One region of the Streptomyces sp. NPDC050856 genome, then DNA from elsewhere that is predicted to be linked to it. Evidence: riboswitches for the same ligand, from Rfam matches in the RefSeq annotation. Region 1 holds a riboswitch; each other region holds the start of a gene.

What was found. A riboswitch is a leader RNA that binds a small molecule or an ion and turns the genes downstream of it on or off. The one in region 1 is predicted to bind cyclic di-AMP.
Region 2: it holds a riboswitch for cyclic di-AMP, as region 1 does, so the genes downstream of both, AB0H53_RS10825 (LysM peptidoglycan-binding domain-containing protein) here and AB0H53_RS20060 (M23 family metallopeptidase) in region 1, are expected to answer to the same signal.
Region 3: it holds a riboswitch for cyclic di-AMP, as region 1 does, so the genes downstream of both, AB0H53_RS27005 (M23 family metallopeptidase) here and AB0H53_RS20060 (M23 family metallopeptidase) in region 1, are expected to answer to the same signal.

Annotation. Positions count from the first base shown of each region.
Region 1 covers NZ_JBFAGV010000022.1:52,944-63,068, reverse strand. The annotation lists gene AB0H53_RS20085 (nucleotide pyrophosphatase/phosphodiesterase family protein) at 1-364, opposite strand, end outside; gene AB0H53_RS20080 (DUF5998 family protein) at 364-957, opposite strand; gene AB0H53_RS20075 (GNAT family N-acetyltransferase) at 1,031-4,102, opposite strand; gene AB0H53_RS20070 (HPr family phosphocarrier protein) at 4,183-4,464, shown strand; gene AB0H53_RS20065 (GntR family transcriptional regulator) at 4,657-5,346, opposite strand; gene AB0H53_RS20060 (M23 family metallopeptidase) at 5,689-6,459, opposite strand; cyclic di-AMP (ydaO/yuaA leader) riboswitch at 6,473-6,634, opposite strand; gene AB0H53_RS20055 (pitrilysin family protein) at 6,827-8,194, opposite strand; gene AB0H53_RS20050 (pitrilysin family protein) at 8,221-9,561, opposite strand; gene AB0H53_RS20045 (DNA topoisomerase IV subunit A) at 9,757-10,125, shown strand, end outside.
Region 2 covers NZ_JBFAGV010000008.1:182,287-192,411, forward strand. The annotation lists gene AB0H53_RS10795 (nucleotide pyrophosphohydrolase) at 50-427, opposite strand; gene AB0H53_RS10800 (ATP-binding protein) at 424-1,611, opposite strand; gene AB0H53_RS10805 (cell division protein SepF) at 1,667-2,065, opposite strand; gene AB0H53_RS10810 (S1 family peptidase) at 2,925-4,034, opposite strand; gene AB0H53_RS10815 (phosphoribosyltransferase family protein) at 4,307-5,047, shown strand; gene AB0H53_RS10820 (transglycosylase family protein) at 5,090-5,458, opposite strand; cyclic di-AMP (ydaO/yuaA leader) riboswitch at 5,978-6,134, shown strand; gene AB0H53_RS10825 (LysM peptidoglycan-binding domain-containing protein) at 6,139-6,894, shown strand; gene AB0H53_RS10830 (DUF305 domain-containing protein) at 6,988-7,641, opposite strand; gene AB0H53_RS10835 (DUF6153 family protein) at 7,729-8,298, opposite strand; gene AB0H53_RS10840 (hypothetical protein) at 8,623-9,138, shown strand; gene AB0H53_RS10845 (MAB_1171c family putative transporter) at 9,141-10,125, shown strand, end outside.
Region 3 covers NZ_JBFAGV010000043.1:15,676-25,800, reverse strand. The annotation lists gene AB0H53_RS27030 (DEAD/DEAH box helicase) at 1-2,087, shown strand, start outside; gene AB0H53_RS27025 (FG-GAP-like repeat-containing protein) at 2,281-5,319, shown strand; tRNA gene AB0H53_RS27020 (tRNA-Lys) at 5,477-5,549, shown strand; tRNA gene AB0H53_RS27015 (tRNA-Met) at 5,685-5,758, shown strand; gene AB0H53_RS27010 (PP2C family protein-serine/threonine phosphatase) at 5,936-7,138, shown strand; cyclic di-AMP (ydaO/yuaA leader) riboswitch at 7,396-7,530, shown strand; gene AB0H53_RS27005 (M23 family metallopeptidase) at 7,542-8,687, shown strand; gene AB0H53_RS27000 (PrsW family intramembrane metalloprotease) at 8,749-10,080, opposite strand; gene trmB (tRNA (guanosine(46)-N7)-methyltransferase TrmB) at 10,125-10,125, opposite strand, start outside.

The sequences.
Region 1 (10,125 bases):
CGGGCGGCAGTCCCGTACCGACCGAGGCGAGCGAGGTCGCGGTGGTGGCGGGGAAGCCGGCGGTCAGCGGGCGGCCGGTGCCGCCGCGCGAGGAGCCGAGCAGCGAGGTGAGGTAGGGCGCCTCGTCCGGGTGGGCCTTGATCTGCTCCCAGCCGAGACCGTCGATCAGGAACACGCAGTTGCGGTCGGCCGGGGCCAGCTCGGCGATGCGGTGCTCGCAGCCCGGTACACCCTGGGCGGCGGCGAGCGTGGGCAGCAGGTCGGCGAGGGAACCGGAGCCGTACTCGGGGACGGGCGCGGTGTCGAGGGCGAGCGGGACCGGCTCCTCGGGCCAGGCGGACGCCGTGTGCGCGGGCTGGACCATCAGCGGGTGGCCGCGGTGGCTTCGGACAGCGCCTGGGCGAAGGCGAGCGCCTGGCGCACGGTCTCGGGGCCGTCGCCCGCCTCGCTCACCCGCAGGCTCAGGTCGTCGGCGGTGGAGTTGCCGGTGTAGCCGTGGTCGGCCTCGCAGTTGGGGTCGCCGCAGGCGGCGGGCTCCAGGTCGATCCGGGACACCGCGCCCCAGCCGATGGTGAGCACGACCTCGCGGGGCAGGGTGCCCGGCGTGTACGACTCGGGGTTGGCGACCACGCGGCTGAGCACCACCGAGGAGATCCGGCCGAGCTTGACCGACTCGGTGGAGGTCGTGGCGTACGGCGTCGGGGAGCTGGTGTCGGCGTTCTGCTCGTCGGTGTGGCTGACGATGAAACGGTTGGCCGTCAGGACCAGGACGGTGACGTGGCGGCGCACCTCGTTGGCGTCGAAGGTGGTCTCCTGATGGACCAGGTACGAGGCGATCGGCTCGCCGCCGACGGCGGCCTCCACCGCCTCGGCCACGAGGGCCGGGTAATAGCCGCTGCGCTCGATCGCCGCGCGCAGCCCCTGGGTCGTCGTACCGGTCTTCGCCATGGACTCCATCCTACGGGGGCGCGGTGACTGCGCGGGACGCTGCGCGGGGCGGATCCCGGAGAGCCCCGGCACGGGCGCCGGGTCAGTAGTCGGGCAGCCGGCGGGGGCCGACGTCGCCGTGGGCCCGCGGCGGGGCGAGGCGGACGGTCGCGCTGAGCACGGCGAGGCCGCGCGGGGCCACGACGACCGGCTCCAGGACGACGGTGACGATCTCGGGGTGGTCGTCGACCAGCCGCGACACGCGCAGCAGGAGCTCTTCGAGGGCCGGGGTGTCGACGGGCGCGGAGCCGCGCCAGCCGAACAGCAGCGGCGCCGTCCGGATGGACCGGATCTGTTCGGCGACGTCCCGGTCGGTGGCCGGGACGAGCCGGTGCGCGGTGTCCCCGAGCAGTTCGGAGGCCGCGCCCACCAGCCCGAAGGACAGCACGGCACCGGCCGCCGGGTCGATGGCGGCGCGGACGACGGTGTCCACCCCGCGCGGGACCATGGCCTGCACGACCGGCTGGAGTTCCACCGGCCTGCCCAGGGCCGCGGTCAGCTCGGCGTACGCGGTGCGCAGCTGCTCCTCGGTGGCCAGGTCGAGGCGGACGCCCCCGAGGTCGGGGCGGTGGCGCAGGTGCGGGGCGGTGGTCTTGAGCGCGACGGGGTAGCCGAGCCGCCCGGCGGCCCGTACGGCGGTGTCCGGGTCCGGGGCCGGCAGGGTGGGCCGTACGTCGATGCCGTACCGCCCGAGCAGCTCGCGGGTCTCGCCGGGCGCCAGGGTGATCCCCTGCTCGCCCACCCGTCCCCCTTGCCCGGCCTGGCCAGGGCCGCCGGGGTGGCCAGGGCCGCCGGGGTGGCCAGGATCGCCCGGGTCGCCGCCGAGCAGCCGCTCGATCAGCGCGGCGGCCCCGGCCTCGTCGATTCCGTCCAGTTCCGGCACCCGTCCCGGCTCGGCGGCCTGCCGCCGCCACCGCGCGTACCGCACCGCCTCGGCCAGCGCCCGGACGGCCCGTTCGGCCGCCGGGTAGGCGGGGATGCGGTGGTGGTCGGCGACGGAGGTGGCCTCCGGGGCGGGCCGGGCGGGCAGGGCGGATGTGGCAGGCGGGGCGGAAGGGGCCGCTGGGGCCGGCCGGGCGCCGGGGGCGGGTGGCGCGGTGGGGGCTGCCCCGGTGGCGGAGACCGACGGGGAAAGGGGCGCGGGCGTGGCGCCGGGGGCCGGCGGCAGCGATGGTGCCGGTGGCACCGGTGGTGCCCACGGTGCCTCGCTGTCGTGCCCGGCCCGGCGCGCCTCCCGCGCCGGGGCCGTACTGGTGGCCGCGGCCAGGGCGTCGGCCAGCGCGCCCATCTCGACGTGGACCACCAGGACCGGTTTCGCCGGGGAGGCGGCCGAGGCGGCGCGCAGGGCGTCGGCCAGCACCTGGCCGTCGCCGGACTCGGTCGTCCCGTTCTCACCGACCCAGGGGATGGCGGTGACCACGACCGCGTCGCAGGCGTCGTCCCGCAGCGCCCCTGCCAGGGCCACGCGGAAGTCCTCCGGGGTCGCGGCGGTCGTCAGGTCCAGCGGTGGCAGCGGGCGCAGCCCCTCGGTCAGGCAGGCGTCGTACGTCAGCAGGCCCAGCGACTCGGAGTTGCCGAGGATCGCCACCCTCGGGCCCGCCGGGAGCGGCTGGCCGGCCAGCAGCAGGCCGGCGTCGACCAGCTCGGTGACCGTGTCGACGCGGATCACGCCGGCCTGCCGGAGCAGGGCGGAGACCGTGGCGTGCGGGATGCGGGTGACCGGCACGGCGTGGCCCGGCGGGGCGCTGCCGCTGTGCCGGGCGCCCTTGACCACGACGACCGGTTTGACCGCCGCCGTGCGCCGGGCGAGCCGGGTGAACTTGCGCGGGTTGCCGATCGATTCGAGGTAGAGCAGCACGACATCGGTGTCGGGGTCCTCGTACCAGTACTGAAGGATGTCGTTGCCGGAGACGTCCGCCCGGTTGCCGGCCGAGATGAAGGACGACAGGCCCGCCCCGCGCCGGTGCAGCCCGGACAGCAGGGCGATGCCGATGGCGCCCGACTGGGTGAACAGCCCGATCCGCCCGGTGGCCGGGGACCCCGGCGCGAGGGAGGCGTTGAGCCGGACGGCCCCCGCGGTGTTGATGACGCCGAAGGCGTTCGGGCCGATGATGCGCATGCCGTACGAGCGGGCCTGGCGGACCAGCTCCCGCTGCCGCTCCCGCCCGTCGGCGCCCTGCTCGGCGTAGCCGGCGGAGAGCACGACCAGCCCCTGGACGCCGTGTTCGCCGCAGTCGGCGACGGCCTCGGGGACGCGCTCGGCCGGTACGGCGACGACCGCCAGGTCGACCGGCTCGCCGATGTCGCCGACCGAACGGAAGGCGGGCACGCCGTCGAGCGAGGCGCCCTCCTCGGGCAGGGCACGGTTGACCGCGTAGGTGCGTCCGGTGAACCCGGCGCCCAGCAGGTTGCGCAGCACGGTGCGGCCGACGCCGCCGGGGGCGCGGCCGGCGCCGATGACGGCGACCGAGCCGGGCGCGAGCAGACGCTGCACGGAGCGCGCCTCGGCGCGCTGCTCGCGGGCGCGCTGCACGGCGAGCGACCGGTCGGTGGGCTCCAGGTCGAGCTGGAGGCGGACCGCGCCGTCCTCGAAGCTGCGCTTCTGGGTGTACCCGGCGTCCGTGAACACCTTGATCATCTTGGTGTTGGCGGGCAGCACCTCGGCCGCGAACCGCCGGATGCCGCGCTCCCGGGCGACCGCCGCGATGTGTTCCAGCAGCGCGGAGGCGACACCCCGGCCCTGGTGGGCGTCCTGGACCAGGAAGGCGACCTCGGCCTCGTCGGCGGGGGCGCCGGCCGGACGCCCCCGTTCGTCGATCCGGTCGTAGCGGACCGTGGCGATGAACTCGCCGCCGACGGTGGCCGCCAGGCCGACCCGGTCGACGTAGTCGTGGTGGGTGAAGCGACGCACGTCCTTGGCGGAGAGCCGGGGGTACGGCGCGAAGAACCGGTAGTACTTCGACTCGTCCGAGACCTGCTCGTAGAAGCTGACCAGACGGTCCGCGTCGTCGGTGGTGATCGGCCTGATCCGCGCGGTGCCGCCGTCCCGCAGCACCACGTCGGCCTCCCAGTGGTCGGGGTAGACGTGCTCCGGCTGATCCGACGGGGTCCGCATGGGGCAAGGGTACGGTGAGACCACCCGGCACGACATGAGAGACTGGTCTAGACAACCGCTAGGACTCGAAGGGCAACACCATGGCTGAGCGCCGCGTCAACGTCGGCTGGGCCGAGGGCCTGCACGCCCGCCCCGCCTCCATCTTCGTCCGTGCCGCCACGGCCGCCGGCGTCCCCGTGACGATCGCCAAGGCCGACGGCAACCCGGTCAACGCCGCGTCGATGCTCGCGGTGCTCGGCCTGGGCGCGCAGGGCGGCGAGGAGGTCGTACTCGCTTCGGACGCGGAGGGAGCGGACGCCGCCCTGGACCGCCTGGCGAAGCTGGTCTCCGAGGGACTCGACGAGCTCCCCGAGACGGTCTGACCCGTCCGGTCGCCCGCGCCGCCGCGCGGCCGAGGAGACATCACGGCCGAGCCGTATCGCCCTGGAATTCCGGGCGGTACGGCTCCGCTGTTTTTCCGCGGAGAATTCTCCCGGGTACGTCATTTCGCCGGGGAATTCCGGGCGCGGAAAACAGCACCCGGTCCGGCGCCCCCTCTGTATACGGCCGCGCCGTTAATTCCGGGCGCCGGCCGTGTTGACGGGATGTTGCGAAGTCCTCACCCGGCCGGAGAGCGGCTCGGGGCGGCGCAGCCGGTGGGCGCCCAGCGAGCGCTCCGCGTGCAGCGCGGTGAGCGCCCGGGCCCGTTCCGCGTCACCGCGCGCCACGGCGTCGACGATCGCGCCGTGCTCGGCCCAGGTCTCGACCGGCTGGGCGGTCCTGTCGACCGCGTACATCCAGTCGATCTTGTGCCGGAGCTGGGTGAGCAGCGCCGTCAGCCCCGGGCTGCCGGACGCCTGGGCGAGCGTCTCGTGGAACCAGCCGCCCAGCGAGCGCAGGTCCTCGCCCTGCCCCCGGCGGGCCCGCTCCTGACCCAGCCTGACCAGGCCGCGCAGCACCTTGAGGTGTGCCTCGGTACGGCGCCGGGCCGCCCGGGCTGCGCCGAGCGGTTCCAGCAGCGTACGGATCTCCAGCAGGTCGGCGGCCTCCTGCTCGGTGGGCTCGGCGACGCAGGCCCCGATGTGCCGGCGGCTGACCACGAACCCCTCGGACTCCAGGGTCCGCAGCGCTTCGCGGACCGGGACCCGGGAAACGCCGTAGCGGCGCGCCAGCTGCTCCTCGGTGAGCCGGCCGCCCCGCTCCAGGACACCGGAGACGATGTCGTCGCGGATCGCCGTGCACACCGAGTGCGCAGGAACGCGCATACCGAACCTCCGACTTGATCCGTGTGGCACCAGTTGTTCGACGTCTGTTCGGCAACTCTATTGCAGCGGGCCGGAATTTCCGATCCCGGAATGTTGGATTCGGGGAAATCTCCCGGCCGGAAGGCGGCTGTTCCCGGCTGCGGCGCGGGGGCCCGGTCCGGCGCGAGCCCGGCGGTTCCGGATGCGGGGCTTTGGCTGCGGGTGCGGGTGCGGGTGCGGGGCTTTGGCTGCGGGTGCGGGGCCGCGGCGAGCGGCGGGGCACGGGAGCGGGTACGGCGAAGGCCCCGGCCACCAGGACGGTTCCTGGCGGGCCGGGGCCTTCGCGAAGCGGTGTGCGCGGGGTCAGACGTTGACGCCGTGCGAGCGCAGGTACGCCACGGGGTCCATGTCGGAACCGTACTCGGCGCTGGTGCGGGCCTCGAAGTGCAGGTGCGGGCCGGTGGAGTTGCCGGTCGAGCCGGACAGGCCGATCTGCTGGCCCGGGGTCACCGTCTGGCCGGCCGAGACCTGGACGGCGGACAGGTGGCCGTACTGGGTGTAGGTGCCGTCCTGCATCCGGATCACGACGTTGTTGCCGTACGCGCCGCCCCAGCCGGCCTCGACGACGGTGCCGGAGCCCACGGAGACGACCGGGGTGCCCGAGGCGGCCCGGAAGTCGACGCCGGAGTGGCTGCCGGAGGACCACAGCGAGCCGCCGGACCGGTAGCCGGTGGTGACGTACGAGCCGCTGATCGGGGACTGGAAGGAGTTGAGCCGCTTGCGCTCGGCGTCCCGGGCGGCGCGCTCCCGGGCCTCGCGGGCAGCCTCGGCGCGGGCCTCGGCCATGCGCTTGGCCTCCGCCTCGGCCCTCGCCTTCGCCTCGGCCTCCTCGGCCTCGCGCTGCTGGGCCTCGGCCTGCTCGTCGACCTGGTCGGCCAGCGTGTCGGTGATGACGGCCTGGTTGAGGCCGGTGTCCTCGAGGGAGCGGACGTCCGCGTCGGCGGCGAGCGCCGGGGAAGCGAGGGTGGTGATGACCCCGGTGGTGGCCAGTGCCGCGACACCGGCGGCGCCGGCGCGCGTACGGGTCATGCGGCTGGGGGCACGGTGCTTCCCGGTGGCACGGGTGAACGCCATGAAGGGGCTGGTCCTTTCCTTCCTTCTCGCCTACCGGGTTAGCTGACGGGTTCGGAGCAGGAAGGTCTCCTACGGGCCCCTCCGCACGGGTGCGAAGGCGTCCGATTCACCCCAGGGACTGAGTGGGTCCCCGGCTCCCCAGGCTCGCGCCTCGGGGACTCGGCGATGGCTGCCCGGTGCCGCGGGTGCGGCGGGTACCGTTCGGACAGCGCATCAGACGCTAAGCGTCCGATCTTTCAATCGCCAAACAAACGCGTGTTTTTGTAGCGCACGCCACACGGCAGACCCCGAACCTCCGTATGAAAACGGACATACCGCAGAACCCCGGCGTCCAAGTGGACGCCGGGGTTCCGTGAGCGGCACTCAATCAGCCGGTGACCACCGTGACTTCGCCGATGCCGAGGGCCTCGACCGGCTCCTTGATCTGGGCGGCGTCGCCCACCAGCACGGTGACGAGCCGGTCCACCGGGAAGGCGTTCACCACCGCGGCGGTCGCCTCCACGGTCCCCGTCTCGGCCAGGCGCGCGTACAACCGCGACTGGAAGTCGTCCGGGAGGTGCTGCTCCACCTGGTCGGCGAGGGTCGCCGCGACGGAAGCCGCCGTCTCGTACTTGAGCGGGGCGACGCCCACCAGGTTCTGGACGGCCGTCTCGCGCTCCGCGTCGGTCAGGCCGTCGGCCGCCAGGGTGCGCAGCACCTGCCAGAGGTCCGCCAGCGCCGGGGCGGTGTTGGGGGTGTCCACCGAGCCGCTGATGGCGAGCATCGCGGCGCCGTTGCCCTCGGGTCCTGACCGCAGCACCTGGCCGAAGGCCCGGACGCCGTAGGTGTAGCCCTTCTCCTCGCGCAGCACCTTGTCCAGCCGGGAGGTGAGCGTGCCGCCCAGGCAGTACGTGCCGAGGACCTGGGCCGGCCAGACCCGGTCGTGCCGGTCGGCGCCGATACGGCCGATGAGCAGCTGTGTCTGCACGGCGCCCGGGCGGTCCACGATGACGATCCGGCCGGTGTCGTCGGCGGTGATCGCCGGTACCGGGCGGGGCTGTGCGGTGTCGCCGGTCCAGGCTCCCAGGGTGTCGGCCAGCACCGCGTCCAGGTCGATGCCGGTCAGGTCGCCCACGACCACGGCGGTGGCGGTGGCCGGCCGGACGTGCGCGTCGTAGAAGGCGCGTACGGCCGCGGCGTCGATCCGGGCGACGGTCTCCTCGGTGCCCTGGCGGGGACGCGACATGCGCGCGGTGGCCGGGAACAGCTCCTTGGAGAGCTGCATGGCGGCGCGCCGGGACGGATTGGCCGTCTCGTGCGGGATCTCGTCCAGCCGGTTGTGCACCAGGCGCTCCACCTCGCTGTCGGCGAAGGCCGGCGCGCGCAGGGCCTCGGCGAGCAGGCCGAGGGCCTTCGCCAGCCGGGAGGCCGGCACCTCCAGCGAGACCCGGACACCGGGGTGGTCGGCGTGCGCGTCGAGCGTGGCCCCGCAGCGCTCCAGCTCGGCGGCGAAGTCCTCCGCCGAGCGCTTGTCGGTGCCCTCGAACAGCGCGCGCGCCATGATCGTGGCGATGCCGTCGAGGCCCTCGGGCTCGGCGTCCAGCGGGGCGGCGAGGAAGAGCTCGACGGCCACCACCTGCTGGCCGGGGCGGTGGCAGCGCAGCACCGTCAGGCCGTTGTCCAGGGTGCCGCGGTCGGGCGCGGGGAACGCCCACGGCGTGGCGGTGCCGGGCCGGGGCTGCGGGTGGAATTCCATGCTCGTCAGGGACACAGCGGCGTCGGTCACTGGTCCGCCCCCTCTTCCTGCTCGTTCCGGTCGGCGTTGACGGGTTCGTAGACCAGCACCGCCCTGTTGTCGGGGCGCAGCCGGGCCTCGGCGACCGCCCGCACCTCCTCGGCGGTGACGTCCAGCACCCGCTCGACGGCGGTCAGCGCGAGCTGCGGGTCGCCGAACAGCACGGCGTACCGGCACAGTTCGTCGGCGCGGCCGGCGACCGTGCCGAGCCGGTCCAGCCACTCGCGTTCGAGCTGGGCCTGGGCGCGCTCCATCTCCTCGGGCGTGGGGCCCTCGGCGGCGAACCGGGCGAGCTCCTCGTCCACGGCGGCCTCGATGTCCGGCACCTCCACCCCGCCGGAGGTCTTCACGTCCAGCCAGCCCATGGAGGGTGCCCCGGCCAGCCGCAGCAGGCCGAAGCCGGCGGCGACGGCCGTGCGGTCGCGGCGCACCAGGCGGTTGTGCAGCCGGGAGGACTCACCGCCGCCGAGTACGGTCAGGGCCAGGTCGGCGGCGTCGCACTCGCGCGTGCCGTCGTGCGGCAGCCGGTAGGCCGCCATCAGGGCGCGGGCGGGGACCTCCTCCTCGACGACGTGGCGCAGCTCCTCGCCGATGACGTCGGGGAGCGAGCCGTCCCGCGGCGGTTGCTTGCCCTCGTGGGAAGGGATGGAGCCGAAGTACTTCTCGATCCAGGCGAGCGTCTGCTCGGGGTCGATGTCCCCGACGACCGACAGGACGGCGTTGTTCGGCGCGTAGTACGTGCGGAAGAAGTTCCGCGCGTCCTCGAGGGTGGCGGCGTCCAGGTCGGCCATGGAGCCGATCGGGGTGTGGTGGTAGGGGTGGCCCTCCGGGTAGGCCAGGGCGGTCAGCCGCTCGAAGGCCGTGCCGTAGGGAACGTTGTCGTACCGCTGGCGGCGCTCGTTCTTGACGACGTCCCGCTGGTTCTCCATGGACTCCTCGTCGAGCGCGGCGAGGAGCGAGCCCATCCGGTCGGCTTCCAGCCACAGGGCCAGTTCCAGCTGGTGGGCGGGCATGGTCTCGAAGTAGTTGGTGCGCTCGAAACTGGTGGTGCCGTTGAGCGAGCCGCCCGCGCCCTGCACCAGCTCGAAGTGGCCGTTGCCGTGGACCTGCTTCGAGCCCTGGAACATCAGGTGCTCGAAGAGGTGGGCGAGGCCGGTGCGGCCCTTGATCTCGTGGCGCGAGCCGACGTCGTACCAGAGGCAGACCGCGGCGACCGGGGTCAGGTGGTCCTCCGAGAGCACCACGCGCAGGCCGTTGGCCAGGCGGTGCTCGGTCGCTGTCAGGCCGCCGGAGCCGGCCTGGGCTGTGGCCGTGTGACCCATGGGCATGTACGTCCCTTCGATCGCATGTGGAAAAGTCCAGTCGTGGAAAGTCCTGCCACTGTATGCAAGCGGAGTCGCACCTGGCGAAGTTCCCGGATCCTCGTTCCTTCCCTCTTCCGGGTCGCGGTCGGCGTTGTCAGTGGGACGGTCCACAATGGTCCGCGTCAGTACAGACTTGTTGGTGAAGGAGCCGCAGCCGCGATGGCCCGCCGCAGCACGAAGACCGCGCAGCCCGACGACTTCGAGGAGAGGATCCTCGACATCGACGTCGTCGACGAAATGCAGGGCTCCTTCCTCGAGTACGCGTACTCGGTGATCTACTCCCGGGCCCTGCCGGACGCCCGGGACGGTATGAAGCCGGTGCACCGGCGCATCGTCTACCAGATGAACGAGATGGGGCTGCGCCCCGAGCGCGGCTATGTGAAGTGCGCCCGGGTCGTCGGCGAGGTGATGGGCAAGCTGCACCCGCACGGCGACGCGTCGATCTACGACGCGCTGGTGCGTATGGCGCAGCCGTTCTCCATGCGCCTGCCGCTGGTCGACGGCCACGGCAATTTCGGCTCCCTCGGC
Region 2 (10,125 bases), on a different contig from region 1:
AGGGGAATTCGGAAATCTGTGGACAGGAATCTCAGTGCGGCCAAGTCGATCACTCCGGAGAGTGACGATCGGGGTGGTCGGCGCGGGCTGTGCGGCCCGGTGGCCGCCCGATCGGGAAGCGGAGTTCGTTGCGGTCGATCTTGGCGGACAGCGCGGCCAGCGGGTCCACGCCCAAGGCGCCGCAGAACTGCAGCAGGTAGGCGAGGACGTCCGCGACCTCGTCAGCCACCCGGTGTGCCGTCTCCGGCTGCTCCATGACCCGGGCGGCCTCCTCCGGCGTCAACCACTGGAAGATCTCCAGCAGTTCGGCCGCCTCCACGCTCAGCGCCGCGGCCAGGTTCTTCGGCGTGTGGTACGGCTGCCACTCCCGGGACGCCGCGAACTCCGCCAGCCTGCGCTGCAACTCCCGCACATCCAGTTCTGTCACGCGCTCAGGTCTACCACCCGCACCCCGTCCCGCTCGCGTCCGGCCCTCGCACCCGCCTCGCCGACGGCTCCGACCAGCCGGATGTGCCCCTCGGAGCAGACCCGTGCGGCGAGCTGGGTCAGTTCGCGCGCCTGCCGCCGGTCCAGGCCGCGGTCGAAGCCGTCGGCGAGCACGGTGAGCGTCTGCATGGCGTCGGGCACCTCGGCCGCCCGGTCCACGGCCAGCACCCGGGGCCCGGTGAGCAGCACCAGGGCGAGCGCGAGGTAGCGCAGTTCGCCTTCGCCGAGCCGGCCCAGCGGGGTGTCCCCGTGCCCGGCCGGGTGACCGTCGTCGCGGTGGAGCACCGCCCGCACCGTCCCGTCCGCGAGTTCCTCGACGCGTACGCCCCTCACCGGACCGGCGCAGCCCGCGTCGGCGGCGGCGGTCAGCCGGGCATGGCGGCGCCGGCAGTCGGCGCGCGTGTGGTGCAGTACCTCGGCGAGGTTGTCACAGCCGCGCCGCAGCCGTCCGTCGCCGATGGCCACGGGCGAGCGCATCCGGTGCGGCTGCGGGTCGCAGGCGAAGACCGACCGCAGCGCCACCACCACCTGTTCGGCGGCGGCCAGCACGCGCCGCTGACCGGCCGTCTTGCCGGCCACGCGCAGTGGCAGCAGGGCCGTACCGAGCCGGTCGTCGGGCAGTGGGGCGCGGGTCACCGGAACGGCACCGGCCGTGTGCCACTCGGCCTGGACGGTACGGCGGCCCGGGTCGCGCAGCGCGGTGGCCAGCAGGGTCCGGCCGTCCCCGTCCGTCAGCCGCTCCCCGGCGACGCGGAGTTCCGGTTCGGCCTGGACGGCGAGGTCGAGGCGCAGCGGTCCGGCCGGACCGTCGACGGTGCAGCCGATCCGGAACCCGCGCCGGCCCTGTGCGTCGGCCCGCGCCCGGTCCGGCACGCACCCGGCCGCGTCCGGGAACGCGTGCACGAGCGGGGCGCCGGCGGCGAGCAGCGCCAGGGCCTCGTACCCCTGTAACGCGCTCGACTTGCCGCTGCCGCTCGCCCCGGTGAAGAGGGTCACCGGGGCGAGCGGGAAGACGGCACCGCGATGCGACTTGAAGGCGGACAGGCGCAGTTCGGTCAGGACCGGCCGGACGGGGCGCGCGGCGGGAGGCGCGACGGGGCGCGCGGCGGGGAGGGATGCTTCCATGGCCGGACCGTAAGGGGGCCACCGGCCGGTGAACCGTTACGCCCGAACGGCCTTCCTACGAATGGGGGACGGCCGACGCCGCTGCCCCCTCGACCTCCGTACCGACCGGCGCCAGCAGGAAGACATTGCGGTCGACCCGGTGCATACCGCTGCCGAGCCCGAAGACCACCCCGCTGCTGAAGTCCAGGATGCGCTTGGCCACCTCGGTGTCGGCCGCGGTGAGGTCCAGCAGTACCGGCACCTGTGCGACGAGGTACTCGGCGACTTCCCGCGCGTCCGCGAAGACCTGCACCCGCAGCACGACCATACGGCGCTGCTCGGCGGCCTCGTAGTCCTGCGGGATCGTGTGGTGATCGACCCTGGACGGCCACTCGTTGCGCCCCCGCAGCGGGACGACCTGGGCCAAGCCCTCCCACTGTTCGTCGGTGACGTCGTACCTCTCGTACCTACTCATGGGGCCATCCTCGCGCCCCTCACCCGTTCGGCCCAACTGCGACACGGGGCAACCCGGCGCCGGGTGCCCCGCTCAGCGCCGTGCCGGGGCCGCCGGAGACCCGGGGCCGGGCGACTCGGGAACCGGCCGCCCGCCACGCGGCGGTGCTGGACGACGTCCCCCGTCCCGGTCCCGACGAGCCGGCGCCGCCGAACGGCGGGCCCGGCGCGTATTCGGCCATGCGCATGACCGGATCAGCCTGGAAGGAAAGGGCCGGCGATCCGTACACCGCAATACTCCGACGTGCGCGAGTGAGGAATGGCATCGTTTTGGGGCCGGAAAGCGCATTCGCCCGCACGGAATGGACCCGGACGACTGGTGTGCGTTCCCGCGCCTCGCCGCGCAACCGGGTATCAAGCCGCCGACCAGTCCGGCGGGGGCTGTTTCGGTCGGCGATCTAAGCAGTGGAGGCGGGGCAATTCACCGGCGCCACCGGCTCGCACCAGGAATCCACGGCCGGGCCGGTTCGATCACGGCGTCACCATGGCCGGCCGCTGACCGGTCTCACCGTACGGGCCCGCCCCCGCGATCCCGTCATGGTGGGAACGATCGCCGAGGAGTTGGCGCACCGGCAGTCCACCAGCGTGCGTCCCGTCGTCCCGTCGTCCCACCGCGGCCGGCCCGGGGACCCGCGTTCCCGCGGAGGCACTCGGCCGCGGCAGGACTCGACCGCCCTGCTCCGCCGGCTCTCGTGGCGCGGCGTCAGCGGGGCCGTCGGCGGGTGCTGCCCACCCGGACTCCTGCCTGGCGGGGCACCGGGGCGGCGCCCCCGCCGGGCAGGCACCCGGTTGCGCGCCCTCGCGGACCGGGCCGCCGGGGGTCAGAGCGTTGCGCCGACGGCCGCGAGGGCGGTGGTGACCGGCTGGAAGAACGTCTCACCGCCGGAGGCGCAGTCGCCGCTGCCGCCCGAGGTCAGGCCGACGGCGCTGCCGTCACGGGTGAACAGCGAACCGCCGCTGTCGCCCGGCTCCGCGCACACATCGGTCTGGATGAGTCCGCCGACGGTGCCCTCCGGGTAGTTCACGGTGGCGTTCAGGCCGGTGACGGAGCCGCTGTTGAGCCCGGTCGTGCTGCCCATGCGGAACACCTCCTGACCGACCGCCGCCTCGGCCGCCCGGTTGATACGGACCTGCCGGCCGTCGCCGATGTCGACGGTGCTCGGCGCCTGGGTGGCGGGGTCGTCGTACGTGACGAGCGCCAGATCGCCGTCCCCGGGGAAGGTGGCCGCCTCGACGGTGCCGATCGGTGCGCCGCCCGCCGAGTCGGACCACTTGTCGGCGGCGACCCCGCAGTGGCCCGCGGTGAGGAAGCCGGGCCGGCCGTCCCGGGTGGTGACGTTGAAGCCGAGGGAGCAGCGGGAGCCGCCGGCGAAGATGGCGTCGCCGCCCTCGGCGAAGGGCTTGAACTCCCCGGCGGACTTCTGGATGCGGGCGGTGCCCTCGCCCAGTGCCCGCACGGCCGATTCCAGCTTGTTCCACTTGCCGCCGGTGACGGTGCGGTCCGCGGTGACGAGGATCTGGTTCGTCCTGGGGTCGACCGCCCACGCGGTACCCGGGATGGTGGCCCGGGTCCTCAGTGTGGCGGTGGCGGACGTCAGCCTGCTCATGCTGTTCTTGACACCACGGGGCACGGCCCCGGCCTCCCTGACCCGCGCGGCCGCGTCGCTGTCGTCGCCGGTGACGTTGACGACGAGCTGCCGCTTGTCGCGGTCGTAGTAGGCGCCGGCGTAGTCCTCACCGAGCTGGTCGGCCATCCGGGAGACCAGCCGTCCGGCCGCGGCCGGATCGAGCTTCTCGGCCCGCGCCGGGGCGTCGTTCTCGCCGGACTGCGAGGCGTTGGCCTGCGGCAGCAGAACGGCCGCGGCGGCGACGGCCACCGCGCCCGCTCCGGCGAGCACCGCCTTGCGCTTGGGTATGCGCCTGTGACTCAACTCGGTACCTCCTGTGTGACAACGGCCGGGTGCGGCATGCCGGTTGATACGCGGGAGGCGGGGGCAGCGTTCATCGACGGCCGGGCAGGGGGCCGCGAGCGGGCCGGGCACGGCGCCGGGGGGGAAGGTCGTTCGGGGGCGGGCAGCGGGTGCGGACGCGCTGCGGGCGGCCGGTTCATGGACGGCCGGCGGGGCGAGAAGGGAATGCGTAGAATGCCCGACCAAATGGATATTTCGCCTGGTTCGACCCGGGAAGTGAGGCGGCAGCCACCATGCTCTTCCGTGACCGCAGAGAGGCCGGGCGCCGACTGGCCGCCCGGCTGGCCGACCGGCAGCGGAGCGGGCAGCTGGAGAGTCCGGTCGTCCTCGCCCTGCCGCGCGGCGGCGTACCCGTGGCCGACGAGATCGCCAGGACCCTGCACGCGCCGCTGGACGTCCTGGTCGTACGCAAGATCGGCGCGCCGTTCAACCGCGAGCTGGGCATCGGCGCCCTGGCCGGCGAGGATCCGCCGCTCTACGACGAGCGGGCACTCACCCTGCTCGGCCTGGCACCCGACCGGCTGGCCGCCCAGGTGGCGCGCGAGCGTGCCGAGCTGCGCCGGCGGGAGGCGCTGTACCGGGGCGGGCGCCCCGCGCCGGAGCTGCGCGGCCGGTCGGTGGTCCTCGTCGACGACGGCCTGGCCACCGGGGTCACGGCACGCGCCGCGCTGCGCGCCGTACGCGCCATGGAGCCGTCCCTGGTACTGCTGGCGGCACCGGTGTGCTCGGACCAGGCGGCCACGGCGCTGGACGCCGAGGCGGACGATCTCCTGTGCCTGCACCGGCCCCGGCACTTCGAAGCGGTGGGCCAGTGGTACGAGGACTTCACCCAGGTCCGCGACGACGAGGTGCTCGCCGTGCTGAGCGCCGCGCGCCAGGAGCGGGACAGCACGGACGGAGCAGCCGACGCGGACGGGGCGGGCGGGACACACGGGGCACAGGGGGCGGCAGAGGGCCGTCGGCGGGACGGCTGAGCCCTCCGCTGGGAGGGGGCACGACGGCCGGCGCCCGGCCGCTCAGCGCCGGGCGCACGCCCAGGCGCCCATGCCCTGCATTCGGGCGAGCTTCCGGGCCGTCGCGATCTGCTCGCCCTTCGTCGCCAGGTCGGCGCGCGGCGCGTACTTGCGGCCCCCCGCGGCGATCCAGCTGGACTGGGTGAACTGCAGACCGCCGTAGTGACCGTTGCCGGTGTTGGCGTGCCAGTCGCCGCTGGACTCGCACTCGGCGATGGCGTCCCAGTCGACCCGTACGGCGAGCTGCGGAACGGCGGCCCGGGCACCGTCCGGTGCGGCGACCAGCAGGGCGGCTGCCGCCTGGGCGCAAAGGGTCGCGGTGAGCAGCAGCCTGACGGGCCCTCGGGTGGGCCGCTGGGAATGACGGAGCATCAGTTCTCCTCGGTTCGACGGACCCGCCGCCATGACGGCCGGCAGGCTGAGTACGACCGTAGGGGCGCGAACCGCCCCCGGCACGTGCTGTTGGGCCCATCGGGTCAAGGGGCTTCCGGGACGGGCGGCGTACCCGGTTCGAGCGGAGCGGGACCGCGCCACCATGAGGGCAAATACACATATGGGCGATTTACCGTTATGACCCGAGAAGCCGGAATAAGAACCCGTTGACCCACTTGCCGATATTTCAGCTCCCGCTGTCCGGCGGGCGGTTCCCGACGTTGTCCGTGAGATGGGTCACTCGACGGTTCTCCGGGCGCCGGAGCGGGCAGGGCCCCGTTTTCGTTGCGGTGCAACGGAAATCGGCTTTTCCGGCTCGATTTGGATCACGCAATTCGTCCCGCTCCGGTCCGCCCGGCGAATCGCGCGGTCGAATTCGGGGCTTGTCCGGTCCGGACGTTCTCGCCTACGGTCACCGTCAGTCCGGGTGGACCGCCGAATCCTGCCGCCGCCCGGAAACCCCACCACCCACTCATTCACGTACGGCAGGAGCGGGGGACCCAGGTAAGCCGCCGTTCCGGAATTCCGGAACGACTCGGGGTGAAGTCGCACGCATGCGACCGGGCATCTCCAGCCCGAACCCGACAGCTCACCTCGCAGGCGACGGAGAGGAATTCGGCATGTCCGCACGAGGAAAGCACCGTCGGTCCAAGTCCAATGCGCTCACCCGTGGTCTCGTCGCCGCCGGAACGGGTGGCGCCGCGCTCGCCCTGCCGATGATCGGCGCGGCCACGGCCAGCGCGGCGACCGCCTCCCCGGTCACCGCGCCGAAGGCGGCGGCCACGACCTACTCCGTGGTCGCCGGCGACTCCCTGTCCACGATCGCCGAAGAGCACGGGGTGAGCGGTGGCTGGAAGAAGCTGTACCAGGACAACCGCGCTGCCGTCGGCGCGGACCCGTCGCTGATCCGTCCCGGCCTCAAGCTGACGATCGCCGCGAAGACGAACGCGAAGCCCGCGACGGTCACGGCCACGGCCACGAAGACCGCGGCGCCCGAACGGGCCGACCGTTCCGCCCAGCGGAGCACGCCCGTCGCGGCCCGGCCCGCGACGTACGCCGACAACCTCGACGGCTGGATCCGCGAGTCACTGGCCATCATGGCCCGCGAGGGGATCCCCGGCAGCTACGAGGGCATCCACCGCAACATCATGCGTGAGTCCTCGGGCAACCCGCTGGCCATCAACAACTGGGACTCCAACGCCGCCGCCGGTACGCCCTCCAAGGGCCTGCTCCAGGTCATCGATCCGACCTTCCGCGCCTACCACGTGCCCGGTACGTCGACCGACAGCTTCGACCCGGTCGCCAACATCACCGCCGCGTGCAACTACGCCGCGGACCGGTACGGCTCCATCGACAATGTGAACGGTCCCTACTGACCGGTCCTCGCCGTACCGGCGGGCGGAGGGAGCGGCGGCCGGCGGGCCGCCGCTCCCCTCGCCCCGCCGGGGCCGCGGTCGCGGCCGGTGGTGTCAGTTCCCGCCGAGCAGCTTCCTCATACGGGCGATCTCGGCGCTCTGCGTGCGGACGATCTCCCCGGCCATGTCCTTGGCGGGCCGGTACGCCCCCTGGGCCTGTACCGTCCTGGCCATCGCCACCGCGCCCTCATGGTGCTCGACCATCATCTCCAGGAACGCGGTGTCGAAGGCCCGGCCGGAGGACTTCCTCAGCTCGGCCATCTGCTGTGGCGTCATCATCCCCGACATCCCGGGCATGGGGCTGTGCCCGGTGTGCGCGGTGCCGGCGCCCTCCTCGGGGACGTCCTCGCCCCACCCGGTGAGCCAGCCCGACAGGGTCTTGATCTCCGGCCCCTGAGCCTTCTCGATCTCCGCGGCGAGCTTCTTGACCTCGGGGGACTGAGCCCGGTCCGGCGCCAGCCCGGCCATCTCGATCGCCTGCCGGTGGTGCGGGATCATCCCCTTCGCGAAGGAGACGTCGGCCGCGTTGTGCCCGCCCTGCCGGGCGGAGGCCGTGGCGGTGGGCGAGGGCGTGCGGGCGGCCCTGTCGTGTTCGCCGTGGCCGGCCCGGTCGCCGTCCCCGCCGCCGCAGGCGACGAGGACGAGGGCGGCGGCGGCGGTGGCGGCCACCGCGGCGGTACGGCGGGCGAGTGAACGGTGTGCGGTCATGGTGGTGCGACTCCTGTCCGGTGTACTGCGTGGGGGCATGGCGTCCGACGGCGTCACCGGCCGGGTGGCCGGGGCGCCGGGCCCGCTCTATATCCGCAGGAGTTGCAGTGCGCTCAGTGAGGGCGGGGCGCGCCCGCCGGTTCCGTCGACCGGCACGGACGCGGGCGCGTCCGCCGCCTGGCGGGCGACCACTCCGGTCGCGGCGAGTCCGGGCAGGGCGGGCGCGCCGCTCGTGCCGCCGGCCGCGCAGGTGGCGTCGGCGTGCTCGGCGTGTCCGCCGGTCGCCCCGCCACCGTGCCCGGCGTGTTCGGCGTGCCGGCGACCGTCGCGTGCGGCCTCGCCGGTGCCCGCGCCGCCCGCGGTATCCGCGGTGTGCGGGTGCGCGTGGGCCGGCTCGGCCGGGTCCCCGTGCGCCACGGACGACGCCGTCGCCGAGGCGGCCGGCGGAACCCCGTGAGCCGGGGTGACGGAGGAAGCGGAGGAACCGGACGAACCAGAGGCGGCAGCGGGCGCCCAGCCCGGGACGGGCGCCGGCAGCGAGACAGCGGGGCTCAGCCCGTGCATGGCGAACACACCCGTCAGCACGGCGAGCACCAGCAGGGCGTACGTCCCCGCCGCCCTCCCGGGCCGGGCCCCGCGCCGCGTCCGCTGACTCATGCCCGCATCCTAATCGGCGCGTCTCCGTACCGCGTTCCGGCCCCGTCACGACCCGCCCCCACGGGGGTCGCGCCCCGCGCCGGCCGCCGGTGGCCGGGCACCGGCGACGCCCGCCGACCCGTGGCCGGCCGGCCACCCGCCCGGCCCGCCCGTCGGGTCCCGGATCGGTCCGTGCCCGGGACCGGATCGCCGCCTTCCGGGCACCGCGCCGGACACCCGCGCGGAAACGGCCAGGGGCGATTGACCGGAATCGCTCTGGCTCCCGCCCGCCGCTCCCCGTTGGATGTCGATCAGTACGGTACGACTCGCCGGCGGAGAGCCTCTGTGAATGAGCGACACCTGCGGAAGCGCTGCAAGAGCGTTCTGCGGACCCTCGGGATACGCCCCCCACTGCGGGTGCACGAGTTCTGCCGGCTGCTCGGCGACCACCGGGGGCGGCCCATCCACCCGATGCCGTACGCGTTGCCCGTACCCGGCCCCTTCGGCCTGTGGATCGCCACGGACACGGCCGACTACCTCTTCTACCAGAAGGAGACCAGCCCGGCGCACCAGGACCACATCATCCTCCACGAGGTCGGGCACGTCCTGGCCGACCACGCCAGCGACGAGTCGGACGGCGAGATCTGGAGCGCGATGCTGCCCGACCTCTCCCTCGACGTCATCAACAGGGCACTGCGGCGCACCTCCTACGACGAGGAGCGTGAGCGCGAGGCCGAACTGGTCGCCACCATCATCCTGGAGTGGGCCTCGGTACTGGACCGCGTCACACCGCGCGCTCCCGCGAGCGCCTCGGCGCGCCGGGTGCACACCGCCCTCGGTGACCGGCAGGGGTGGCTCTGAGCATGCTGTCGATCGTGCTCGGGATCGTGCTCCACGCGGCACTGGCGTGGAAGCTCCGGCAACTAGCCAGGGCACCCTCCGACGCCATGCTCCGGGCGGTCTCACTGTGCCTGCTGTGCGCGGCCCTCTCCTTCCCGCTCGGCGTCCCGGGCGGCGCCCGGTTCGTCGACTCCCTCGCGGGGGCGGGAACCGCCAAGCTCCTGCAGAACGTCACGCTGCTCTGCGCCGTCTACTTCCTGTCGTGCTTCTTCATCCACTCGGCCTCGGACCCCCGGGCGGCCCGCGCACGGGCCCGCCGGGCGGTGCTCCCGCTGGCGGCGACCGCCCTCGTCATCACCGTGGCGATGGTGATGACGCCGGCGGCCGAACGCGGCCACACCTACGCCACGGCGGACATGCGGGTCACCGGGGTCGCCGTCTTCTACCTGACCGCCGGTCTCTACCTCACCTACGCGCTCGCCGTCGCGCTGCTGTGGACGGTGCGCTACGCGCGGGTGTCGAACAGGCCGCTGGTCATCGGTCTGTGGATGGTGGCCGCCGCGCTCGCCGCCATGGTGGTCGCGGCGAGCGTCCGGGAGGCCCTGACCCTGGCGCGCCTGCTCGGCGGCGACGTGCCGCGCCCGTTGATCGTGGGCGCGAAGCTGCTGCTCGACCTGGCCATCCCGGTCTTCGTCGCCGGGGTCGTCTTCCCGGCGGCCGTGACCCGGTGGGCGAGCGCCCGCCTGTGGTGGCACCACCGCCGCATGTACCGGCGGCTGGCCCCGCTGTGGACCGCTCTGCACAGCGCCTTCCCCGAGGACTCCCTCCACCGGGCGCCCCCGGTTTCCTGGCTGGACGCCGTGAGCCTGCGGGCGGTCCACCGCCGGTACTACCGGCGGGTCATCGAGTGCCGGGACGGGCTGGTGCGGATCAGCCCCCACCTCGCCCGGTTGGAGGAGTGGGACGTCCACTCGAAGGGCACACTGCCTCCCGAGGTCGCGGCGCGCC
Region 3 (10,125 bases), on a different contig from region 1:
ACCTGGGCCTGCCCGAGGGCGTCGTGCGCAAGCTCGCCCAGAACGGTGTGACCACGCCCTTCCCGATCCAGGCCGCGACCATCCCGGACGCCCTGGCCGGCAAGGACATCCTCGGCCGCGGCCGTACCGGCTCCGGCAAGACGCTCTCCTTCGGCCTGCCGCTGCTGGGCACCCTGGCCGGCGGCCACACCGAGAAGAAGAAGCCCCGCGGCGTCATCCTCACCCCGACCCGTGAGCTCGCGATGCAGGTCGCGGACGCCCTCCAGCCGTACGGCGACGTGCTCGGCCTCAAGATGAAGGTCGTCTGCGGCGGTACGTCGATGGGCAACCAGATCTACGCGCTGGAGCGCGGTGTCGACATCCTCGTCGCCACCCCGGGCCGGCTGCGCGACGTCATCAACCGCGGCGCCTGCTCCCTGGAGAACGTCCAGGTCGCGGTGCTCGACGAGGCCGACCAGATGGCCGACCTGGGCTTCCTGCCCGAGGTCACCGAGCTGCTCGACCAGGTCCCGGCCGGCGGCCAGCGGATGCTCTTCTCCGCCACCATGGAGAACGAGATCAGCACGCTGGTCAAGCGCTACCTGTCCAACCCGGTCATCCACGAGGTCGACAGCGCCCAGGGCAACGTCACCACCATGACCCACCACGTCCTGGTCGTGAAGCCGAAGGACAAGGCGCCGGTCACCGCGGCGATCGCCGCCCGCAAGGGCCGCACGATCATCTTCGTCCGCACCCAGCTCGGCGCCGACCGTATCGCCGAGCAGCTCCAGGACACCGGCGTCAAGGCCGACGCCCTGCACGGCGGTATGACGCAGGGTGCCCGTACGCGCGTCCTGGAGGACTTCAAGAAGGGCTACGTCAACGCCCTGGTCGCCACCGACGTCGCCGCCCGCGGCATCCACGTCGACGGCATCGACCTCGTGCTGAACGTGGACCCGGCCGGGGACCACAAGGACTACCTGCACCGTTCGGGCCGCACCGCCCGCGCCGGCAAGTCCGGCACGGTCGTCTCGCTGGCCCTGCCGCACCAGCGCCGCCAGATCTTCCGCCTGATGGAGGACGCGGGCGTGGACGCCTCGCGCCACATCGTGGGCGGCGCCGGGGCGTTCGACCCGGAGGTCGCCGAGATCACCGGCGCCCGGTCGCTGACCGAGGTGCAGGCCGACTCCGCGAACAACGCCGCCAAGCAGGCCGAGCGCGAGGTCGCCGACCTGACCAAGGAGCTGGAGCGGCTCCAGCGCCGGGCCGTCGAGCTGCGCGAGGAGGCCGACCGCCTGGTGGCGCGTGCCGCCCGTGAGCGCGGCGAGGACCCGCAGGCCGCGGTCGCCGAGGTGACCCAGGCCGCCGAGGCCGAGGTCGAGGCCGCGGTGTCGGCCTCCGTACCGGAGCAGACCCGTGAGGTCCGCGAGCCGCGCGAGTCGCGTGACGAGCGTCCGGCCTACGAGCGCCGGGAGCGCCGTGACGAGCGGGGCAACTTCGAGCGCCGGGGCAACGACCGCCGGGACGGTGACCGTGGTGGGTTCCGCCGCGACAACGACCGTCCCTCCGGCGGGTTCCGCCGTGACGACCGCCGCGACGACCGGCGGGACGGTGACCGTGGTGGGTTCCGCCGCGACAACGACCGTCCCACCGGTGGCTTCCGCCGCGACAACGACCGTCCGACCGGTGGCTTCCGCCGTGACGACCGCCGCGACGACCGTCCGACCGGTGGCTTCCGCCGGGACGACCGTCCCTCCGGTGGCTTCCGCCGCGACAACGACCGTCCGACCGGTGGCTTCCGCCGTGACGACCGCCGCGACGACCGTCCCACCGGTGGCTTCCGCCGTGACGACCGCCGCGACGGCGACCGCGGTGGCTTCAACCGCGACGACCGCGGTGGCCGCCCCTTCGAGCGCCGTGACCACCGTGGCGGCACCGACCGTCCGTTCAACCGCGACCGTCGCGACGACCGCCCGGCGGGCGGCGGCTTCCGCACCGGTGGCCACGACCGGCCGCAGGGCCGCCGGGACGACCACCGGGGTGGCTCGGCCTCCGGTTCCTCCTTCGGACGTCGTGACGACAAGCCGCGCTGGAAGCGCAACGGCTGACGCGTGACCGCGTGACCGCGCGGACGAATCGGGACAGGGCCCGTACCTCCAAGTGAGGTACGGGCCCTGTCCTGTTACGATCCGCTTCGCCCGGGGCCGGGGGGTCTCCCTTCATCGATCGCGTACGCGGCACGGATCGCCGTGCCGCGCGGGCGTCCCGCGGGCCGATCCACGTCCCCCTGGAGGACATCTCGTGCACAGAGGTTCCCTGTTCCGGCGCACGGCCGCCACGGCCGTCGTCATATCGGTCGGCGCCGGTCTCGGCCCGCTGGCGTCCCCCCTGGCGTACGCCGCCGACCCGCCCGTGGCGCAGGAGGCCGTACTCCCCGCCGGCGCGCGGTTCCTGCCCAGGGACGAGACGCTCGTGGAAGCCGGTGCCACCGGGTTCCTGCACCAGCAGGAGGGCAGCACGGGCAGGCTGTGGACCGACTACGCCACCGGCCGCACCCGTGGCATCACGCCCGCCGTCGCCACCGGGCACTCCGGGATGCGGGCGGCACTCGGCCAGACCGCGCCCGACGGCACCAGGCCGGTCGCCGTCACCGACCTGGCGACCGGCGAGGTCACCACCGTGACGATGCCCGCCGGCTACATCTGGTCCGGCGCGTACACCGCGGACTCCGTCACCGCCTACCGGCTGGTGGACGGTCTGATCGGCGAGCTGAGCGTGCTGCGCACCGTCGACGGCGCCACCCGGGTGAGCCCCGTCGAGGGCGTACCGGCCGGTGTGAAGGCCATCCGGACGCACGCCCAGCAGCAGGACGGCCGGGGCGCCGTACTGGTGCTCACCGCGCCCGACCGCGCCGCCGCCCTCCACCTGCTCGACTACGCCACCGCGCGGCTGACCGCGCTGCCCAAGGACTTCGCCCCGGGCGGCTACGTCGCACTCGGTGAACGGCACCTGCTGACCTGGCCGTACGAGAACGCGACCGTCACCACCCTGGACCGGAACGACCCGCGGGCGGCTCCGGTCACCCTGACCATGCCGGCGCCGGCCGGCCCGGAGCGGACGTTCGCGCGGTTCGCGGTGGTGGGCGACTGGATCGTCTTCAGCCGGCTGCTGGACCCGTACGCCAAGCAGCACACGCCCGGCGGGCGGCTCCAGGCCATGCCGGTCACCGGCGGCGAGCCCCGCGAGCTGCTGCGCTACTCCGACGAGCACTTCGCGACCGCCCCCGACGGCAGCGTCCTGGTCACCGGCGGCAGCGGCGCGAAGGACTGGGCGGTACGCCGCGTCACGGCGGGTCCGGACGGCGCGCCGGTGCTGTCCACGGTCCTCGAGGTGGCTCCGGTCACCGCCAGGATTCATGCGCTGGCGCTGGGCGGCGGCAAGCTCAGCTACGTGAGTGACGCGGACGGCGGCGAATTCGTCTCCCTGTACGACCACGACGTGGCCGTCACCGGCACGCCCGTCCCGGGCGAGCGCGCGCTGCGGTTCCGGCTGGCCTCGGGCGTGCCCACCGAGCTGTCCGCGCCGGGCAACGGCCGCACCGCCTACGCCTCGCCCCACGGCGCGGTGCAGGTGCCGATCGACGACACGAGCCTGGAGGTGATCGACGTACCGGCCGACTCCCGGATCGTGGACGCCACCGGCCGCTACTCGGTGATCGACGCTCCGGGCGGTACCCAGTACATCGGCGACCTGGGCAGCCCGCGCAACGGCCATGTCGCCCTCACCCGGCCCTCGTCCGCCGCCACCGTCTGGGGCACGACGTTGTGGACGCCGGGCCGGAGCGCGGGCACTGTCGCCTGGTACGACCTCAAGTCGAAGAAGACCTCGCCGGACCTGGCGCTCGGTTCGGGGTGCGTGCCCAACGAGCTCCAGGCCGTCGGCCGGTGGGTCCACTGGACCTGTGGCTCCGGGGCGAGCGCCAAGGCGGGGGTGTGGGACCAGAAGACCCGCACGAGCACGCCCGTCCCGGCCGGCCGGGCACGCCTCGGGGACGGCTTCCTGGTCCGTGAGGAGGGCGAGAGGCTGCTGCTCACCGACTTCCACACGGCCACCGGTGCGGCGGCGACGACCCCGTTCGCGGACGTGCCGGGCGACGCGCCGTGGGCCGTCGACAAGTTCGGCGGGCACGTCGCGTACACGGACGCCGAGCAGCGGATCCGCATCAGGCCGGTGACCGTGCCGCGCTCCCCGGTCGGTCTGGTCGAGTCCGAGGTGGAGGACTGGATCGCCATCGGCGCCGGGGCCGACCACAACCCCGCCTGGGACGGTGCCTGGCAGCTCTCCCGGCCGCCGGTGCGCTGGGGCGTCGCCATCAAGGACGCGGGGGGCCGCACCGTACGGACCATCGCCTCCGCCGAGCGCGCGGGCGCGCGGATCAGCGTCTCTTGGGACGGCAGGGGCGACGACGGGCGCATCGTGTCCGGCGAACCGCACACCTGGACGCTGAGCGCCGACGCCGGTGAGGGCACGCGGGTGGTGCAGGGCGGGAGGATCGCCGTGTCGGGCGGGGCCACCGGCTTCCGCGACTACGGCGGCAACGGTGTCGCGGAGCTGTTCACCAAGCAGGCGGCCACGCTCTCGGCGCACGAGGGCATGACCGCGGCATCGGACTCGGGCGCGAGCCTCTCGCAGCGCGGCGGCTGGTCGGACGTCAACCAGGTGCTGCCCTTCGGGGACATGGACGGCGACCGCTGCAACGACCTGGTCGTCCGTACCACCGCCGGTGACCTCGACCGCTACAGCGGCCGCTGCCAGGGCGTCCCGGCCGCGACCGGGCCCAAGGTGCGGATCGGTTCCGGCTTCAACGCCTTCGACGCCCTGGTCACGCCCGGCGACCTCACCGGTGACGGCCGCGCCGACCTGCTGGCCCGCCAGCGCTCCACCGGCGCCCTGTACCTGTACGCGGACAACGGCGCCGGAGCCCTCAAGGGCGGGGTGAGGCTGGCCGGTTCGTTCACCGGCCTCACCCTCGTCGGTGCCGGCGACCTGACCGGCGACGGGCACGGCGACCTGCTGGCGCGGGACGCGGGCGGCGAGCTGTGGCGGTACGACGGCACCGGCACCGGCACGCTGAAGGCGCGGGTGCTGGTCTTCAAGGACTGGGGGGCCGGCCGCAACGCCTTCGTGGGCGCGGGCGACATCGACGGGGACGGCAGGAACGACCTCGTCTCCCGGGACACCAGCGGCAAGCTGATGCGCAACAGCGGTGACGGCAAGGGCTCGTTCAGGGGCACGGTCGTCATCGGCACCGGCTGGCAGCGGTACGGCTCGATCCACTGACGGCCGGTCGGGGAGCACCCGGCGCAGGCGGGTCACGGCGACCGGCACAGGCGGGTCACGGCGACCGGCGCAGGCTGGTCACGGCGACGGCGCCCGATAACCGATACCCGATCGGATACCGGGCGCCGTCCGGCTATGCTCGGGGATGACTCGCCGAGGGCCCTTAGCTCAATTGGCAGAGCAGCGGACTTTTAATCCGTTGGTTGTGGGTTCGAGTCCCACAGGGCCTACCGAAAGCGGCGCCCCGTCCGGCACTCCGGGCGGGGCGCTTCCCCGTTCCGGGCCCCCGCCGGACCGGCCGGCGGGCGCCGCGCCGGAAACTGGTAGGGATCTTGCTCCGGATGGCGTAAGGTTGTGTTCAACGACGCGGGGTGGAGCAGCTCGGTAGCTCGCTGGGCTCATAACCCAGAGGTCGCAGGTTCAAATCCTGTCCCCGCTACTGATGGACGAAGGCCCGGTGCATTGCGCACCGGGCCTTCGTCGTGTGCCCGCGCGGGCCCGGTGTCACCCGATCGGCCGGTGGCGGGCCGCCACCCGGCGCGGCTCCGGCCGGCCCGGGCGGGGCGGGGTACCGTCCGCAGCCGTGGGCGGACCCGGCAGGAGAGCAGTGGTGGGGATGCGGGCGCGACGCGGCGGCGGGGCCGGCGGTCCGGGCCGGCGCCGGCCCGGGCGCGCGGGCGCCCGCCGGTTCCTCGGCTTCGTGCGGGCGCTGCCCGCCCTGCTCATCGCGGGGGGAGTGGTGTACGACCTGCTCACACCGCCCCGGTTCACCGCCGTGCCGCTGTTCGCCGCCGCCCCGCTCGTCGCGGCACCGTTCTTCGCCGCCCGCACCACGTCGCTGGCCGGGCTGCTCGCGCTGCTGGCCGTGTTCGTCCTGCACCTGCACAACGGCACGCTGTTCGCCGCGCCGGCCCTGACCGAGCTGCTCACCGTGCTGACGGTCGCCGCGCTGGCGCTGCTCGTGAACCGGGTGGTGCGGCGCAGCGGCGAGCGGCTGGCGTCCGCGCGGGTGATCGCCGAGACCGCCCAGCGGGCCGTACTGCCCAACCCGGGCCCCCGGATCGGCGGACTGCGGGTGGCGGCACGCTACGAGGCGGCGCAGGCGGACACCTTCATCGGCGGGGACCTCTTCGCCGTACAGGACACTCCGCACGGGGTGCGGCTGGTGGTGGGGGACGTGCGGGGGAAGGGCCTGGGCGCGGTGGAGACGGTGGCGGTGGTCATCGGGGCGTTCCGGGAGGCGGCCGAGCAGGAGAGCTCGCTGGAGGGTGTGGCGCAGCGGCTGGAGCGGGCGCTGGCGCGGGAGGGGACGCGGCGCGACGGGCTGGACGCCTTCGAGGGGTTCACCACCGCCGTACTGGCCGAGATCCCGCGCGGCCAGTCCGTGGTGCGGGTGGTCGACCGGGGCCACCCGGAGCCGTTGCTGCTGCACCCCGACGGGAGCCTGGAGGTGCTGGCGCCCGCCGTGTCCGCGCTGCCGCTGGGCATGGCCGAGCTGGGGACGTGGCCGGACCGGGCGTACCAGGCGCCGTACCCGCCGGGGGTGACGCTGCTGCTGTACACGGACGGGCTGTCCGAGGCGAGGGACGCCGACGGTGTCTTCTACGACCCGGTCGGGCGGCTGTCCGGCCGGGTGTTCGCGGACCCCGACGAACTGCTGGACACGCTGGTGGCCGAGGTGCGGTCGCACACCGGTGGCCGCGCCACCGACGACCTGGCGCTGCTGGCGGTGGCCCGGCCCGGTGAGGGGCCGGCTGCGGAGGGCCGTCCCGGCGAGGGCCCGGCTGCGGAGGGCCGCCGGGACCGTCACAGGGCGTGAGCGCCGGGCGGTCCGGTGCGTAACGGTTGACTCACGATCAGAAAATCCCGCGGGTGTCGGGGTTTCCACCTGCGCCGAAGGGGTCCGGGAAGTCGGCCTGATGGCCGGTCAACTCGCCCGCATATGCCCGCATCTGCGGCGAAAGGTCCTGCCCGCAGTAGTTAATGATCAGTAGGAACGGCTTGGAATCCGGACCCCACCTCTATTAACGTTCGATAACGCAGCGCGGTCGTCCCAGCCGTCGCAAGAGACGGCACCGTGCGCATGCGCCGAATTCCGCAAGGGAACCGGGGAACCACACCTTGGGGTGAATCGGGCCGAGCACCGGCCCGTAGGAGACCTTCCTGCTCCGAACCCGTCAGCTAACCCGGTAGGCGAGAAGGAAGGAAAGGAGTGCGCCCCCGTGGCGTCCAACAGGCCTGCCCCCGAAGCCCCTTACGCTGCCTCTCCCGCCTCGTTCGGTACTTCGGGTATCCCGGACGCCGCCCCGGTAAACGGGGAGTGGGAGGAATGGAACCCGACCGAGGAAACGGTCCGCCCGGTCCGCGGCCGTCACCGTGTGGTCAAGCAGCGCGGCGGCCTGGCCCGTAGCTCCACCGTCCTGGGCGTCGGTGTCATCGCGGCGGTCGGCGCGGGCGGCATGGCCACCGCGAAGGACAAGCCCCCGGTCTCCATATCCCTGCCGGACCTTCCCGGCGCGATCGCCGACAGCCTGCCGGACGCCGCCTCCCTGCCGGGCGTCGGCTCCCTGATCTCCGACGACTCCGACGGCTCCGACGCCGCGGACACCCCCAGGACCGGTACCGCCGCGCTCTCCTCCGCCGCCTTCACCGCCACCGGCGCCGAGGGGCAGCCCGCCGGGACCGGGGCGGACGCCGGAGAGGCCCTGCGCGCCCGCATCCTCCAGCAGGCCGAGCAGCAGCAGGCGTCCGCCGCCACCGAGGCCAAGGCCGCGGCCGAGAGGGCCGCCGCCGAGCAGGCCGCGGCCCAGGCCCGGGCCCAGCAGACCGAGGCCGAGAAGAAGGCCGACGAGGCGCTGGCCGCCGCACGGGCCAAGGCGGCCGCCGAGGCGGAGGCCAAGAGCGAGGCGAAGGCCGCGGCCGCCGCCGAGGCCAAGGCGGAGGAGCAGGCCCAGCCCGGGCCCTCCGGCGGCTACTCGCTGCCGACCTCCTCGTACACGATCACCTCGACCTACGGCCAGGCCGGCAACATGTGGTCCTCCGGCTACCACACCGGCCTCGACCTGGCCGCGCCCACGGGCACGCCCGCCAAGGCCGTGTACGGCGGCACCGTCAAGTCGGCCGGCTGGTCCGGTTCGTACGGCTACCGCATCGTCCTGGAGCTCCAGGACGGTACGGAGGTCTGGTACTGCCACCTCTCCTCGATGACGGTCGGCGCGGGGCAGCAGGTCGCCAGTGGCGAGACCATCGGCCGGGTGGGCGCCACCGGCAATGTGACCGGGCCGCACCTGCACCTGGAGGTGCACACGCCGGGCGGCGCCGGGATCGACCCGCTGTCGTGGCTGCGGGGCAAGGGCGTCACCGTCTGAGCCCGGCCCGCGGGACTCCGGCAGCTCCGGCGGTTCACCCCCCGACGCCAGGGCTGCCGGCTCACCCGTACCGGTACGGGTTGTACCCGCCGTAGTCCCGGTACGGGGGCGGCGTCCACACCCGGCCGGTCGCCCGCGCCGCGTAGGTGAGCGCCGGTCCGGCCACCTCCTTGCGCTGCCACAGGTGGTGCAGCAGCTCCTGTTCCCGGGCCATGAAGTCCGGGCCCACCGCGCCCCGGCGGGCCCGGTGGCGCAGGAACGCCAGCGACGTCGCGAACGCCTCGTACTCACCGACCGCGCGGGCCGCCGCCTTGCCGTGGGTGCGGGCCGCCCAGTCGCGGGCCATGCCGCGCGCCCGCATCGAGGACAGGGCGACCGGCTCGGCGGGGGAGAGCCAGCCGGCCGCGGCGTACGCGGGCAGCTCGCCCGAGACCGTGCGCAGCTCGCGCTGGCGGCTCCAGACCGCCAGCCAGGTCAGCAGCCCGAAGGCGGGCACCATGAAGGCCGCGTACACGGCGTAGAACGCCCAGGGACCGAACGCCGCCGAGCCGTTCCACAGCGCGTGCGTGCCCATCGCCAGGATCAGCCCGAGCACGGGCAGCGCGACACGGCGGAACCGCTCGCGGCGCGCGGTGAGGGCGGCGATGCCGAAGCCGATCCCGGTCAGCACGGTGAAGAGCGGATGCGCGAACGGCGACATCACGATCCGCACGAAGAAGGTCGCGGCCGTGACGGACGCGAAGCCCGACATCCCGAACTCCTGGTCCTCCAGGAAGGCGCTGCCCAGGTACAGGATGTTCTCGGTGAAGGCGAAGCCGGTCGCGGTGAAGCCGGCGATGACGACGCCGTCGACGATGCCGGTGAAGTCCCGTCTGCGGAAGAGGAAGACCAGCAGTACGGCGGCGGCCTTCGCGCTCTCCTCCACGACCGGGGCTATGACGGTCGCGCCCAGCGTGTCGGCGGCCGAGGGGTCCGCGGTGGCCGTGGCTATCCAGCGGGTGGCGAAGGTGTTGGCGACGATCGCCACGAGCGCGGCGGCGCAGGCTCCCCAGGCGAACGAGAACAGCAGGTTCCACCAGGGTCCCGGCTCGACCCGGTCGAGCCAGCGGAAAGCCGCCATCAGCAGCGGCACGGGGAGCAGCGCCAGGCCGAGGCCGACCAGGAAGCCGTGCGTACCGGTCTGCTCCCGGACCATGGCGAGGATCACCAGACCGCACAGCGCGAGCAGCGTGAACACCACCGCGGCGCGCACCGCCTTGCTGCGCCAGAGGGCGCGGCGGGGCTTGTAACGCCATCGGGACCGCTCCGGCACGGCGTCGAACGACGGCTCGCGTTCGTACGCCGGTACGGCCGGACCGGGGGGCGCGGAGTGCTGCAGGGACGACTCGGACACCCGACGACCCTAGCGAGGGCCACTGACAGGGCGCGACGGGACGGT